Regions from separate parts of the Paenisporosarcina sp. P5_A11 genome, predicted to be linked through region 2. Evidence: riboswitches for the same ligand, from Rfam matches in the RefSeq annotation. Region 2 holds a riboswitch; each other region holds the start of a gene.
The links. A riboswitch is a leader RNA that binds a small molecule or an ion and turns the genes downstream of it on or off. The one in region 2 is predicted to bind S-adenosylmethionine.

Region 1: it holds a riboswitch for S-adenosylmethionine, as region 2 does, so the genes downstream of both, AC1DOS_RS05295 (methionine ABC transporter ATP-binding protein) here and AC1DOS_RS07855 (methionine ABC transporter ATP-binding protein) in region 2, are expected to answer to the same signal.
Region 3: it holds a riboswitch for S-adenosylmethionine, as region 2 does, so the genes downstream of both, AC1DOS_RS01345 (O-acetylhomoserine aminocarboxypropyltransferase/cysteine synthase family protein) here and AC1DOS_RS07855 (methionine ABC transporter ATP-binding protein) in region 2, are expected to answer to the same signal.
Region 4: it holds a riboswitch for S-adenosylmethionine, as region 2 does, so the genes downstream of both, metK (methionine adenosyltransferase) here and AC1DOS_RS07855 (methionine ABC transporter ATP-binding protein) in region 2, are expected to answer to the same signal.

Annotation. Positions count from the first base shown of each region.
Region 1 covers NZ_JBFUKT010000017.1:28,233-31,387, reverse strand. The annotation lists gene AC1DOS_RS05305 (aminotransferase class I/II-fold pyridoxal phosphate-dependent enzyme) at 1-406, opposite strand, end outside; gene AC1DOS_RS05300 (carbon-nitrogen family hydrolase) at 492-1,286, shown strand; SAM riboswitch class I at 1,357-1,465, shown strand; gene AC1DOS_RS05295 (methionine ABC transporter ATP-binding protein) at 1,569-2,582, shown strand; gene AC1DOS_RS05290 (methionine ABC transporter permease) at 2,572-3,155, shown strand, end outside.
Region 2 covers NZ_JBFUKT010000035.1:3,157-6,311, reverse strand. The annotation lists gene AC1DOS_RS07865 (acyl-CoA dehydrogenase family protein) at 1-451, opposite strand, end outside; gene AC1DOS_RS07860 (MerR family transcriptional regulator) at 448-831, opposite strand; SAM riboswitch class I at 1,116-1,231, shown strand; gene AC1DOS_RS07855 (methionine ABC transporter ATP-binding protein) at 1,378-2,409, shown strand; gene AC1DOS_RS07850 (methionine ABC transporter permease) at 2,423-3,073, shown strand; gene AC1DOS_RS07845 (MetQ/NlpA family ABC transporter substrate-binding protein) at 3,089-3,155, shown strand, end outside.
Region 3 covers NZ_JBFUKT010000002.1:82,645-85,799, reverse strand. The annotation lists gene metX (homoserine O-acetyltransferase MetX) at 1-392, opposite strand, end outside; gene AC1DOS_RS01345 (O-acetylhomoserine aminocarboxypropyltransferase/cysteine synthase family protein) at 409-1,698, opposite strand; SAM riboswitch class I at 1,816-1,932, opposite strand; gene AC1DOS_RS01340 (glycerol-3-phosphate acyltransferase) at 2,069-2,725, shown strand; gene pepT (peptidase T) at 2,883-3,155, shown strand, end outside.
Region 4 covers NZ_JBFUKT010000154.1:1,977-5,131, reverse strand. The annotation lists gene pckA (phosphoenolpyruvate carboxykinase (ATP)) at 1-1,352, opposite strand, end outside; SAM riboswitch class I at 1,552-1,675, shown strand; gene metK (methionine adenosyltransferase) at 1,876-3,072, shown strand.

The sequences.
Region 1 (3,155 bases), on a different contig from region 2:
CCATCATTACTCCTGACATATAGTCTGGGTATCCAGGGTCTGGTAGTAGCATCCAATCTCCCGGATTTAATACGGCCATAGGCAATTCAACAAGCCCGATTTTTGTTCCAAATAATACAGCGACTTCTGTTAGTGGATCGATGTCAACGTTATATTCACGTCTATAAAAGGCAGCTGCTGCTTCTTTCAATTCGCTTATTCCGCGGAAGGGCGAATATTTATGAGTAACAGGATTTTCAGCAGCTATTTGTAGTGCTTTTACGATATGTGGAGGTGTTGGTTGGTCAGGGTTACCTTGACCTAAATTAATTACATCGCGACCTTGTGCCACTGCAGCTCCTACTTTTTGTACAAGAGAAGCAAAAAATTGTGGAGGTAATTGTTGTAGTCTTTTCGAGAGTTCCATGGCGTTTCCTCATTTTCTAAATTAGTTGCAATCGTCAGCCAAATCTTATAACCTTTTGAGTAACTTGTCTATAGGTGGTGTATCCATGAAAATCGCTTGCATTCAGCTCGACGTAGCGTTTGCTGAACCTGAAAAAAATTTTTGCAATGTTCAAAGATTAATTGAAAAAGTAGTTGGTGAAGGTGCAGAGCTCGTTGTTTTACCTGAAATGTGGAATACTGCTTATGCATTAACAGCATTAGAAAACCTTGCCGACATTGAAGGAGAGCGTACGAAAAAATTTCTTTCTGATTTGGCGCGAACACATCACATTCATATCGTAGGTGGTTCGGTTTCAACGAAAAAAGGAGTCAACTTCTACAACACGATGTATGTATATTCGAACGATGGAGAGCTTGTTGGTGAATACGATAAAGCGCATTTGTTCCGTTTGATGGATGAACATCTATACCTACAAGCAGGAAATAAGGAAAATATGTTTTCTTTAGGTTCTATCCAAGCTGGTGGCGTCATATGTTATGACTTAAGGTTTCCCGAATGGTTACGGGCACATGCATTAGCAGGAGCAAAGGTGTTATTCATTCCAGCACAGTGGCCGTCGACACGCATTGATCATTGGAAGATCTTACTTCAAGCGCGTGCAATAGAAAATCAATGTTTCGTAATTGCAGTGAATCGTATTGGTTCTGATCCAAACAATCAGTTTAATGGCCAATCCATGATTATTGCGCCGTGGGGGAAAGTGTTGTGGACCGGTACTGAACATGAAGAATACGCGGTAATTGATGTTGATTTTTCCGAAGTTGAAGAAGTGCGCACACGTATCCCTGTGTATGAAGATCGAAGACCGTCACTTTATCTACCATTGTTTGAAAAGTGAAAAAAGGTTTGACACTCGTTAATAAACATCGTAAGATTTAGTTCGAGCAACAAATACAACTACATATGGAAACTTATCAAGAGAGACCGAGGGATAGGCCCTATGACGTCCGGCAACCCCCAGCAATAGCTGGGAAGGTGCCAATTCCTACAGAATGATTTCATTCTGAAAGATAACCCAAAATCCATTTTTCGGTGCCTCTTTCATAATGAAAGGGGCATTTTTTATTTTGTTAAAGTCTACGGATTGTGTTTTCTAGAAGGTAAAAAGGAGCTTGTTGTTATGATACGAATAAATGATTTATCTAAAGAATACAAAACAAAAAATGGCCTGGTAATGGGTGTGGATCGAGTTAATCTCACCATTTCTGAAGGGGAAGTTTTCGGAATTGTGGGGTATTCCGGAGCTGGCAAGAGTTCTTTACTCCGTTGTATCAACTTACTCGAAAGACCAACCAGTGGCCAGATTGAAGTAAATGGACTTGATCTAACAAAATTAAAGGGAGAAGAATTACGCAAGGCGCGCTTGAAAATCGGCATGATTTTTCAACACTTTCACTTGATTAGTCAAAAGACAGTAGCTGAAAATATTGCATTCGCATTAAGAGCGGCAAACACACCAAGAGAAAAAATGACGTCTCGTGTAGTGGAGCTTCTTGAGATGGTTGGTTTAACTGATAAAAAAGATGTGTTTCCAGCACAACTGAGTGGAGGGCAAAAACAACGTGTTGGAATAGCACGTGCACTTGCAAATAACCCTTCCTTGTTATTGTGTGACGAAGCAACCTCTGCGCTTGATCCAAACACAACTTTATCAATTCTACGATTGCTAAAAAAGATAAACCGCGAATTAAACATCACGATTGTGTTAATCACGCATGAAATGAATGTAGTGAAAGAGATTTGTGACCGTATGGCAGTCATGCAAGATGGGCGAGTAGTGGAGGAAGGGTCAGTATACGAGATTTTCTCAAATCCAAAAGCTGAGCTGACTAAAGAATTTATTAGTAGCGTGCTGTCATTTGAAGTGCCACAAACCATTTTGGATAAAGTTACTGGAAGTATTGTAAAAGTAATGTTTAAAGGTGATGTGGCGGGTGAAGGTGTTATTTCAGATATGGTTCAGCATTTTGAAGTACGTGGGAATTTCTTGCACGGCTCGATTGAATACATACAAGAAGTGCCGCTAGGTTTGTTTTTAATGGAAATTCAAGGACATCCAGACAATATTAAAAGAGCTATTACGTATATGGAAGGACGCGGAGCGCAAGTGGAGGTGATTCGAAATGGGCATTGATATCCAGCACGTGATTGAATTATGGCCAGACATACTCAAAGCATTTGGGGAAACGATGTATATGATTGGGATTTCACTGACGGTTGCGATTGTGATTGGATTACCCCTTGGTATTGTACTTTTCATTACCGATCGAGGATTGTTTTTAGAAAATCGAATTATAAAAGGAATACTCGGTTTTATTGTAAATATGGTACGTTCGATTCCGTTTATTATTTTGTTAGTTGCACTTATACCATTAACCAAATTGCTTGTTGATTCAACGATTGGACCAGCAGCAGCTAGTGTTTCTTTATCGGTTGCGGCCACTCCATTTTTCGCGCGAATTGTTGAAACATCACTCCGAGAGATTGATAAAGGCGTTATTGAAGCTGCAGTTGCAGTAGGAGCAACCCCTTGGATGATTATCAAAGATGTGTTATTGCCAGAATCGAAGTCGAGCATTGTGCAAGGAGTGACGATGACCATCATTAGCCTAGTTGCTTACTCCGCAATGGCTGGGGTAGTAGGCGGCGGCGGAATTGGAGACTTGGCAATACGGTTCGGATATTACCGTTATGACAATACAATCAT
Region 2 (3,155 bases):
AGAATCGTGCTTTTAATTCTTCATCTGCATAATGTTCAAGTAAGAACGCGGTTGCCATCGTCAACGTCACAGGGCAGTAAACCCCCGCTTCGGCTTGAGATAAAACATAGCCTTGTGCAAAACTATACAAGTAGTTCCCCTTGCGACCGACTTCAGGAATTTCTTTATGCACATACCCAACAATGCCGGTTCGAAAAGTTTCCTTTTCGGTTTCCTCATAACCTCCATTGACCCACACTTTCGAAACATCTTCACCATAGCGATCGAATTTCACTAATCGTGGTGAGCCTTCACGGTCCGTATGCTGAGCACGCTCATCAATTTCATTTGCCACACGTTCACCGAACTCACTTAATGCATTATGTGCATAAGAAAATAACTCAGGCTCCAACCCATTTCGCAAAATCCTATGTAGCGTCTCATCATTAGAATAAAAATTACGTCGTTTCATTTCCCATTCCCATTTAGAATAGTTAATTTCTCCGTAAACTGATGCAACAATAATTCCATTTCCAACTTCATCTCTTGCAATTCACGAATCTTCATATCAACTTCTGCCACACGGTTATTGCCATACTCAATGGTCCGCTCCAACTGTCTTAATCCCGTGCGATCTTGATCAAACAACAACACCATTTCTTTAATTTCCTCTAAGTTAAAACCATATTGCTTTCCTCGAATAATTAACTTCAACTTTGCACAATCCGCTGTTCCAAAAACCCGAATATTACTCTCCGTCCGCTGCGGTTGCAACAAACCTAGCTCCTCATAATAGCGAATCGTTCGTGTTGTCACGCCAAACTCGCGTGCAACATCAGCAATACTTTTCAAGCCCAACACTCCAGTCAGAGTTTTTATGTATTTTACCATTAACGTTAACGTAAACTTCAAGGATTTTAATTTAATATAAGAAAAAATACTCCGTAGGTAAAAAGCAGACAAAATAAACAGTGTTAGATAAAAACCAAATAAACATAATCCTCGCTTATTGAACATACAATTCTCTAAGTTAACAAATGCACCATAAATTTTCTTTCTATTCTGACTATTATTAACTTTGTTGACATGGTATTGTATTGAATATATAGTGAACAACATAATTAAATATGCGTTAATTCTTATCAAGAGATGTGGAMGGCCTGGCCCTATGATACCTCAGCAGCGGGTTTTTACTTTACGTAAAAATACTGTGCTAATTCCAGCGGACAATTATTTGTTCGATAGATGAGAAGAGTGTTCGAGCTAATTTTCTGTGGATGTATTTCCGCATTTCTTTTGCATACGTATGCCTCTTCTGTCTATCGACAGAGGGGGCATTTTTTGTTGTCCACCTCCCTTCTCTAATAACGAGCATGACATCGAAAGGGGCGACATCACGTGATTGAGTTTCAACAAGTAACCAAATCATTTCAAACAAAAAAACAAACGGTTGATGCATTAAAAGGAATCGACTTAACCGTTGAAAAAGGAGATATTTTCGGTGTTGTTGGTTACAGCGGCGCCGGAAAAAGCACACTCATCCGCCTCGTTAATCTACTGGAGCGACCAACAACCGGGCAAGTAATTGTTGATGGCCAACCGTTAACCGAGTTGAAACCAAAGCAGCTGAGAGCAGAAAAGAAAAAAATCGGCATGATTTTTCAACATTTTAACTTACTCAATTCTAAAACTGTTTTTGACAATGTAGCTATACCACTCGTATTATCGGGAACTCCAAAAACGATCATTAAAACTCGAGTCGAAGAACTTCTTGAATTTGTTGGGTTATCTGATAAAGAAAAAAACTACCCAGAACAATTGTCTGGTGGTCAAAAACAGCGAATTGGAATTGCCCGTGCACTTGCCACGAACCCATCCATTTTATTATGTGATGAAGCCACATCAGCACTGGATCCACAAACAACAAGCGCTGTTTTGCAGCTGCTCAAGAAAATTAATCAACAATACAATATCACCATTTTACTCATTACACATGAAATGTCAGTTATTCGAGAAATCTGCAACAAAGTCGCCGTCATGGAAGGAGGACTCGTCGTTGAGCAAGGGTCAGTATTTGAAGTCTTTGCTGCACCAAAAACCGAAATCGCTAAAAATTTCGTACGTACCGTCATCCATGATGAGATTCCACAAAGCGTGCTGAAAAACGTTGCGATTTCAAACACTCATCCGATCATTTGGAAAATTAATTTTGTGGGCAATACATCCAGTCAGCCATTGTTGTCAACTATCGCCAAAAAATACGATGTTCACTTAAGCGTACTCTCAGCCAACATTTCTGAAATTCAAGAAACGCCTTTTGGTAACTTGATTATCGATGTAACAGGAGATTCTCTAGAAATTAAAAAAGCTTTAACCTACATAAAAGACGAAGGGTTTATCGTTCAGGAGGTGGATTTAAATAATGAGTGATACATTTTGGGGCATGGAGATTACAGCAGAACAATTACTTATTGGGTTTGGTGACACTCTTTATATGGTTGCGGTTTCCCTTTTATTTTCAGCACTTATCGGGCTACCTCTCGGGATTTTGCTTGTCATTACTCGAAAGGGACATATCTTGGACAACAAGTGGGTCTTCAACATCTTAAATCCGATCATCAATATCTTGCGTTCGGTCCCGTTCATTATCTTGCTAGTTGCGATAATCCCATTGACGAGATTAATTGTCGGCTCTGCCATTGGTACTACCGCAGCAATCGTCCCTCTGGTCTTTTATGCAGGGCCATATATTGCGAGACTCGTCGAAAACTCTTTACTTGAAGTCGACAAAGGAATCATTGAAGCCGCTCAGTCTATGGGGGCAACTGTTCCACAAATKATCTTTAAATTCTTAATACCAGAAGGCTTGAGTTCCCTTATTCTCACCTTCACCACCGCAACAATCGGCTTAGTAGGAGCATCAGCTATGGCCGGTGCAGTTGGGGCGGGAGGCGTCGGTGACTTAGCCATCACTTATGGATATCAACGGTTCGACACTATGACCATGATCGTCACCGTAGCAGCTCTTGTCATCATCGTTCAATTATTACAATCAACAGGAAACATGGTTTCAAAACAAATAAGAAGAAGATAACTGGAGGTAGGAAAAATGAAGAAATTTGTATTGATATTAATCGTATTAACACTAAGTTTATTGGCAGCTTGTGGTAAAGAAG
Region 3 (3,155 bases), on a different contig from region 2:
TGAAGTCTATCAATTCCCAAAGCTAGTAATCCTTGTTTTTCAGCATGGACCATATCTCGAATTGTAATGGTTGGAAAGGATGAGCGATATGGTTCACCTGTTGTAGGATTAATTGTAGCTGGACCAGTTGAACCGGAACATCCCCCTAAAACATTCCATGTAATTACTTGAAATACATTCGTATCAATAACTTTTCCAGGTCCAATCATTCCACTCCACCAACCTGGTTTTTCCTGAGTTCCAGTAGCATATTGATTTCCAGTCAAAGCATGACAAACTAAAATAACAGGTGCATCTAATGGACCGCAAGATTCATATGAAAGTTCAACTTGTTCCAGTAGATTCCCAGACTCTGTTTGGAAGTTTCCGATTTCTACACTTCCTGTTGCCACTAATTCCACCTCCAAGTTAAATCGGTACGACGATTGCTTGATCTATCGCTTGCCTTAAATCAGCTAATAAGTCTTCTACCGACTCTAATCCCACTGAAAGTCGAATCAATTCTTCTGTGACACCTGACTTTCTTAATTCTTCTCCACTTAACTGTTGATGTGTCGTAGAAGCCGGATGAATGATAAGCGATTTGGCATCTCCTACATTGGCAACATGAGACCAGATTTTGACGTTATCGATGATTTTACGCCCTGCATCTCGTCCTCCTTTAATTCCAAAATTCACAATTGAACCGTATCCATTCTTCAAGTATTTATTAGCTAATTGATGAGATGGATGAGATTCAAATCCATTGAAACTTACCCACTCCACCGCTGGATGATTCTCTAGAAAATTAGCTACCGCCAATGCATTTTCATTGTGCCTCGGCACACGTAAATGTAACGTTTCGAGACCTTGCAAGAAAGAAAATGCATTATCTGGGCTTAGACATGGACCAAAGTCACGAAGTAGTTGAACTCGAAGTTTAATAGCGAATGCAACTTGAGGCACGTCAATCCCATAACGCAATCCATGGTAACTAGTATCTGGTTCCGTAAACTCAGGAAACTTCTCGCTATTCCAATCGAATTTTCCTGCATCAACTACCACACCTCCAATTGAAGTACCATGTCCACCAATCCATTTTGTTGCTGAATGTACTACTACATCAGCACCATATTCAATAGGATTACTTCCATATGGAGTAGCAAATGTATTATCAACAATTAACGGAATTCCGTGCGCGTGGGCTATAGTAGACACAGCTTCTATATCTAGAACATGGAGACTTGGATTGCCGATAATTTCCCCAAAAATGGCTTTCGTTTTTTCAGAAATGGCTCCTCGGAAATTCTCCGGATTAGTTGAATCGACAAACTTTACAGTGATTCCATACTTTGGAAGTGTTTTAGCAAACAAATTATAAGTACCACCATATAAATTACTAGCAGCAATGATTTCATCTCCTGCTCCTGCTATATTTAAAATAGAAAAAGCGATCGCTGCCATTCCACTTGATAAAGCTACTGCAGCTGTACCCCCTTCTAACAAAGCAACACGCTGTTCAAATACATCGACTGTTGGATTGCCTATACGCGTATAGATATTTCCAGCTTCTTGCAGCGCAAAAAGTTTTTGAGCATGTTCTGTATCTTTGAAAACAAAAGAAGTAGTTTTATGAATTGGTACCGCACGTGAGCCAGTAATCGGATCCGGCTCTTGCCCTCCGTGTAAAAGTAGCGTTTCTGGTTGAAGATTAGTCATTGTTTTTCCCTCCTGGTTTGTGGTTTAGATGGAAGTGTGGAGGCGAAAGAGGAGTTTTGGAATACAAAAAGCCCCTTCTTCGCTTAAGAAGAGGGGGCTCGCAATTGCGTATACCTCCTCTTATCTTTCAGATCCACATGAAGAAATCTGTAGGAATTAGCACCTTTGCAAGTTCATCACTTGCCGGTTGCTGGGCATCGTAGGGCCTAGTCCCTCTGCCGCTCTTGATAAGAGTATTTGATTCAATTTTCCATCTTGAGAAACAGTATATGTTTTCCAGGAAGAAAAAGTCAAGAAATAATTATTTTTTTTGAAACTTCAGCCAATAGTCAAACGTTTAAAGAGTGAGAAGAAAAAAGGAGTTGAGATTTTGAATCTTGCTTTATTGTCACTCATGATTATCCTATCAGGCTATTTAATTGGGGGGTTACATGGGTCCTACATCGCACAATGGATTTCAGGGGTTAATGTAAAAGATCAAGGTGTAAAGAATTCTGGGGCGTCTAATGCTACCATCGTGTTAGGATGGAAATTCGGGGCTTTAGTTGCGTTATTTGACATTGGTAAAGGATTTATCGCCGTTCTATTATTGGCCTATATTTTAGATACACAAAGTCTCTTTAATGGCTACACACCTACTCTACTTTTATTAATAGGAGCAGCTGTCGTTATCGGACATAATTATCCTTTGTGGATGAATTTTGATGGTGGCAAAGGAACTGCATCAATCATTGGGATTATGTTTGCTGTCGATTGGAGAATGGGCTGTATTGGATTGACCTTGCTCATATTAATAACTCTCATAACAGACTATTTACCAATTGGCGTTCTTTTTTTATACCTTACATTATTGGTTTATGTATTTTGGTTTATGGGAGGATTTTGGCCGAACTTCATCTCATTAGCTCTTTTCACTTTAGCTATTTGGAAACATAGAGAAAACATTCTACGTATAAAGCAAGGAACTGAACCTAAAGTGTCTACTGTTATGAAAAAGAAAAAAACGACATCTCCACAGGAATTCTAAGAGGATTTACTATATTTCTTACATTTACCTGTTTGGCAGCAGCCTCTTATTAGGTTAAAAAATATCCTATCTGATTTTTAATAGCATTCAATATTCCTAGATGATTCTGAAAATGATAAACTAATAATAGATTTATGAAATTAAGGAGTGGAATGTCATGCAAGAAATATTAATCGAACGCCTCGTGCGTTATGCAAAAATTGATACACAATCTGACGCAAACAGTTCAACTTGCCCTTCAACACCAGGTCAGTGGGACTTACTCCATGAACTTGAAAAAGAGTTGGCTGCGATCGGAATGGAAGACATTTCACTTGATGATAATGGCTATTTATTTGCTACATTACCTTCAAATATAGACCATGAATTGCCTACAATTGGATTCTTAGCTCATGTTGATACAGCAACGGATTACACTGGGAAAAATGCG
Region 4 (3,155 bases), on a different contig from region 2:
GCAGCGCGAACCATTGCACGTGTATAAGCTAGTTTCATACGCTTACCAACGCCATATTCGCCGCCAGTCCAACCTGTATTCACTAAGAATACTTGTGCATCGTGTTGATCAATTTTCTTACCTAGCATTTCCGCGTATACAGTTGCAGGCAATGGAAGGAATGGAGAACCGAAACATGTTGAGAATGTTGCTTGTGGAGTCGTGATTCCACGTTCTGTACCAGCAAGTTTCGATGTGAAACCGCTTAAGAAGTGGTACATTGCTTGTTCTTTTGTCAACTTACTGATTGGAGGCAATACGCCAAATGCATCAGCTGTTAAGAAAATGATTGTATTTGGATGACCAGCAACTGAAGGGTCTACGATATTGTCAATTGCTTGTAATGGGTAAGCGGCACGTGTATTTTCTGTTAAAGAAATGTCTTCGTAATTTGCAATACGAGTTTCAGCATCTACTACAACGTTTTCTAATACTGATCCAAAACGGATAGCATCGAAAATCTGTGGTTCATTTTCACGTGTCAGGTTGATTGCTTTTGCATAACAGCCACCTTCAATATTAAATACACCATTGTCTGACCAACCGTGCTCATCATCGCCGATTAACTTGCGATCAGCATCAGCTGATAATGTTGTTTTTCCAGTTCCAGATAAACCGAAGAATAAGGCAACGTCACCTTGTTCACCAACGTTTGCTGAACAATGCATAGATAAAATGCCTTGCTCTGGAAGTAAATAGTTCATAATAGAGAATATTGATTTTTTCATTTCGCCAGCATACTCAGTACCACCAATTAAGATGATGCGTTGTTCCATTGAAACAATGATAAATGTTTCTGAATCCGTTCCATCGATTGCTGGGTCTGCTTTAAAAGTTGGTGCGTATACAATCGTAAATTGTGCTTCATGAGAAGCCAGTTCATCTTCTGTTGGGCGAATGAATAATTGATGCGCAAATAGGTTATGCCATGCATATTCATTAATTACTTGGATAGAAAGACGAGACTCTTCGTCTGCTCCAGCAAAGCCGTTAAAGACAAAAAGTTCTTCTTTCGATTTTAAATAAGTTACAACCTTCTTATATAAAGAGGAAAAAATTTCAGATGAAATCGGTCGGTTTACTGTACCCCAATCAATCTTGTCTTTTGAGATATCTTCTTCAACAACATACTTGTCTTTTGGAGAGCGTCCTGTATACTTTCCTGTCTCTACTTTTACAGCTCCAGTAGATGTTAAGACAGCTTCTCCGCGTAATGTTGCTTTCTCCACTAATTGTGGTACTGAAAGTTGTACATGCACGTTTTGGCCATTTAACAAATCGTTCAGCTCGTTGATAGTGTTCACTGAATTCATGTATATGTACCTTCCTTTTTTGTGTATTCCCAGTTAATTGGGGTGTTTTTTTCAATTCGATGATTAGTATAACACATTTAGCTTAATAATCTACACTAATAGCCTGATTAAATTCCTCATAATTTTATATTAATGAAGAATAATAAAAAATATTTGACATAGGTGGATTAGTTTATTATGATGTAAAACTGAACGGATACTCTTATCCCGAGCTGGTTGAGGGGTCAGGCCCTATGAAACCCGGCAACCTGCAATTATGAACCAAGTAGTAATTGGCAAAGGTGCTGAACCTGAAACAAGGTGAATTCCTTGGATGATAAGAGTGAAAGGTGCCTATACATGAATACCTTTCCTCATGTATTTTACGTGAGAGAGGGTTTTTTTTATGACATCTCCCTTTATCCTCGTGTGCAGAAGCCCGAAAAGGCGGAAGGTTTTATTCAACTGAATAAGCTGGACATGGGAAATGAGTACCGTTTGAATTTTCCGAGAGCAATCTCGAAGGATATAGGAGGAATATTAAATGACAACTCGTCGTCTATTTACATCAGAATCAGTAACAGAAGGGCATCCGGATAAGATTTGTGATCAAATCTCAGACGCAATTTTAGATGCTATATTAACAGAAGACCCGAACGCACGTGTTGCTTGTGAAACAACTGTAACAACAGGTTTAGTGCTTGTTGCTGGAGAAATCACAACATCTGCTTATGTGGATATTCAAAAAGTTGTACGTGAAACAGTTCGTGAAATTGGCTACACTCGTGCAAAATATGGTTTTGACTCAGAGACTTCTGCAGTATTGACTGCAATCGATGAGCAATCTGCCGACATCGCAATGGGCGTTGACAGAGCACTAGAAGCACGTGAAGGTTCGATGACAGATTCAGACATCGAAGCAATCGGTGCCGGTGACCAAGGGTTAATGTTCGGTTTTGCATGTAATGAAACACCGGAATTAATGCCACTTCCAATTAGTATGGCTCATAAGTTAGCTCGTCGTTTAGCACTAGTACGTAAAGAGGAAATTCTTCCATACTTACGTCCTGATGGTAAAACACAAGTAACTGTAGAATATGATGAAAACAATAAACCGTTGCGCATTGACACAATCGTTATTTCTACTCAACATCACCCAGAAGTAACACTTGAGCAAATTCAACGTAACTTGAAAGAACATGTCATCAATCCTGTCGTTCCGGCAGAATTAATTGACGAAAATACAAAATACTTTATTAACCCAACTGGTCGCTTCGTAATTGGTGGACCACAAGGGGATGCTGGTTTAACTGGTCGCAAAATTATCGTTGATACTTACGGTGGATACGCTCGTCACGGCGGTGGCGCATTCTCTGGTAAAGATGCGACAAAAGTTGACCGTTCAGCAGCATATGCTGCACGCTATGTAGCGAAAAACATCGTAGCAGCAGGACTTGCTGACCGTTGCGAAGTTCAACTTGCATATGCAATCGGTGTTGCTCAACCAGTATCAATCGCAATCGACACATTTGGTACAGGCACTGTAGAAGAATCAAAACTTGTTGAAGTGGTTCGAGCGTCATTCGACCTTCGTCCTGCAGGAATCATCAAAATGTTAGATCTTCGTCGTCCTATTTACAAACAAACTGCTGCTTACGGGCACTTTGGTCGTACGGACTTAGATGTACCATGGGAAAAAACTGATAGAGCTGCTCTTTTGAAAGAAAAAGCTAGCGAATAAAACAAAAACTGTTCTGGAGTAATTCTGGAACAGTTTTTTTATGAGGAAATATGGGTGAACGGGAATAAACCACTCGTGAAAGG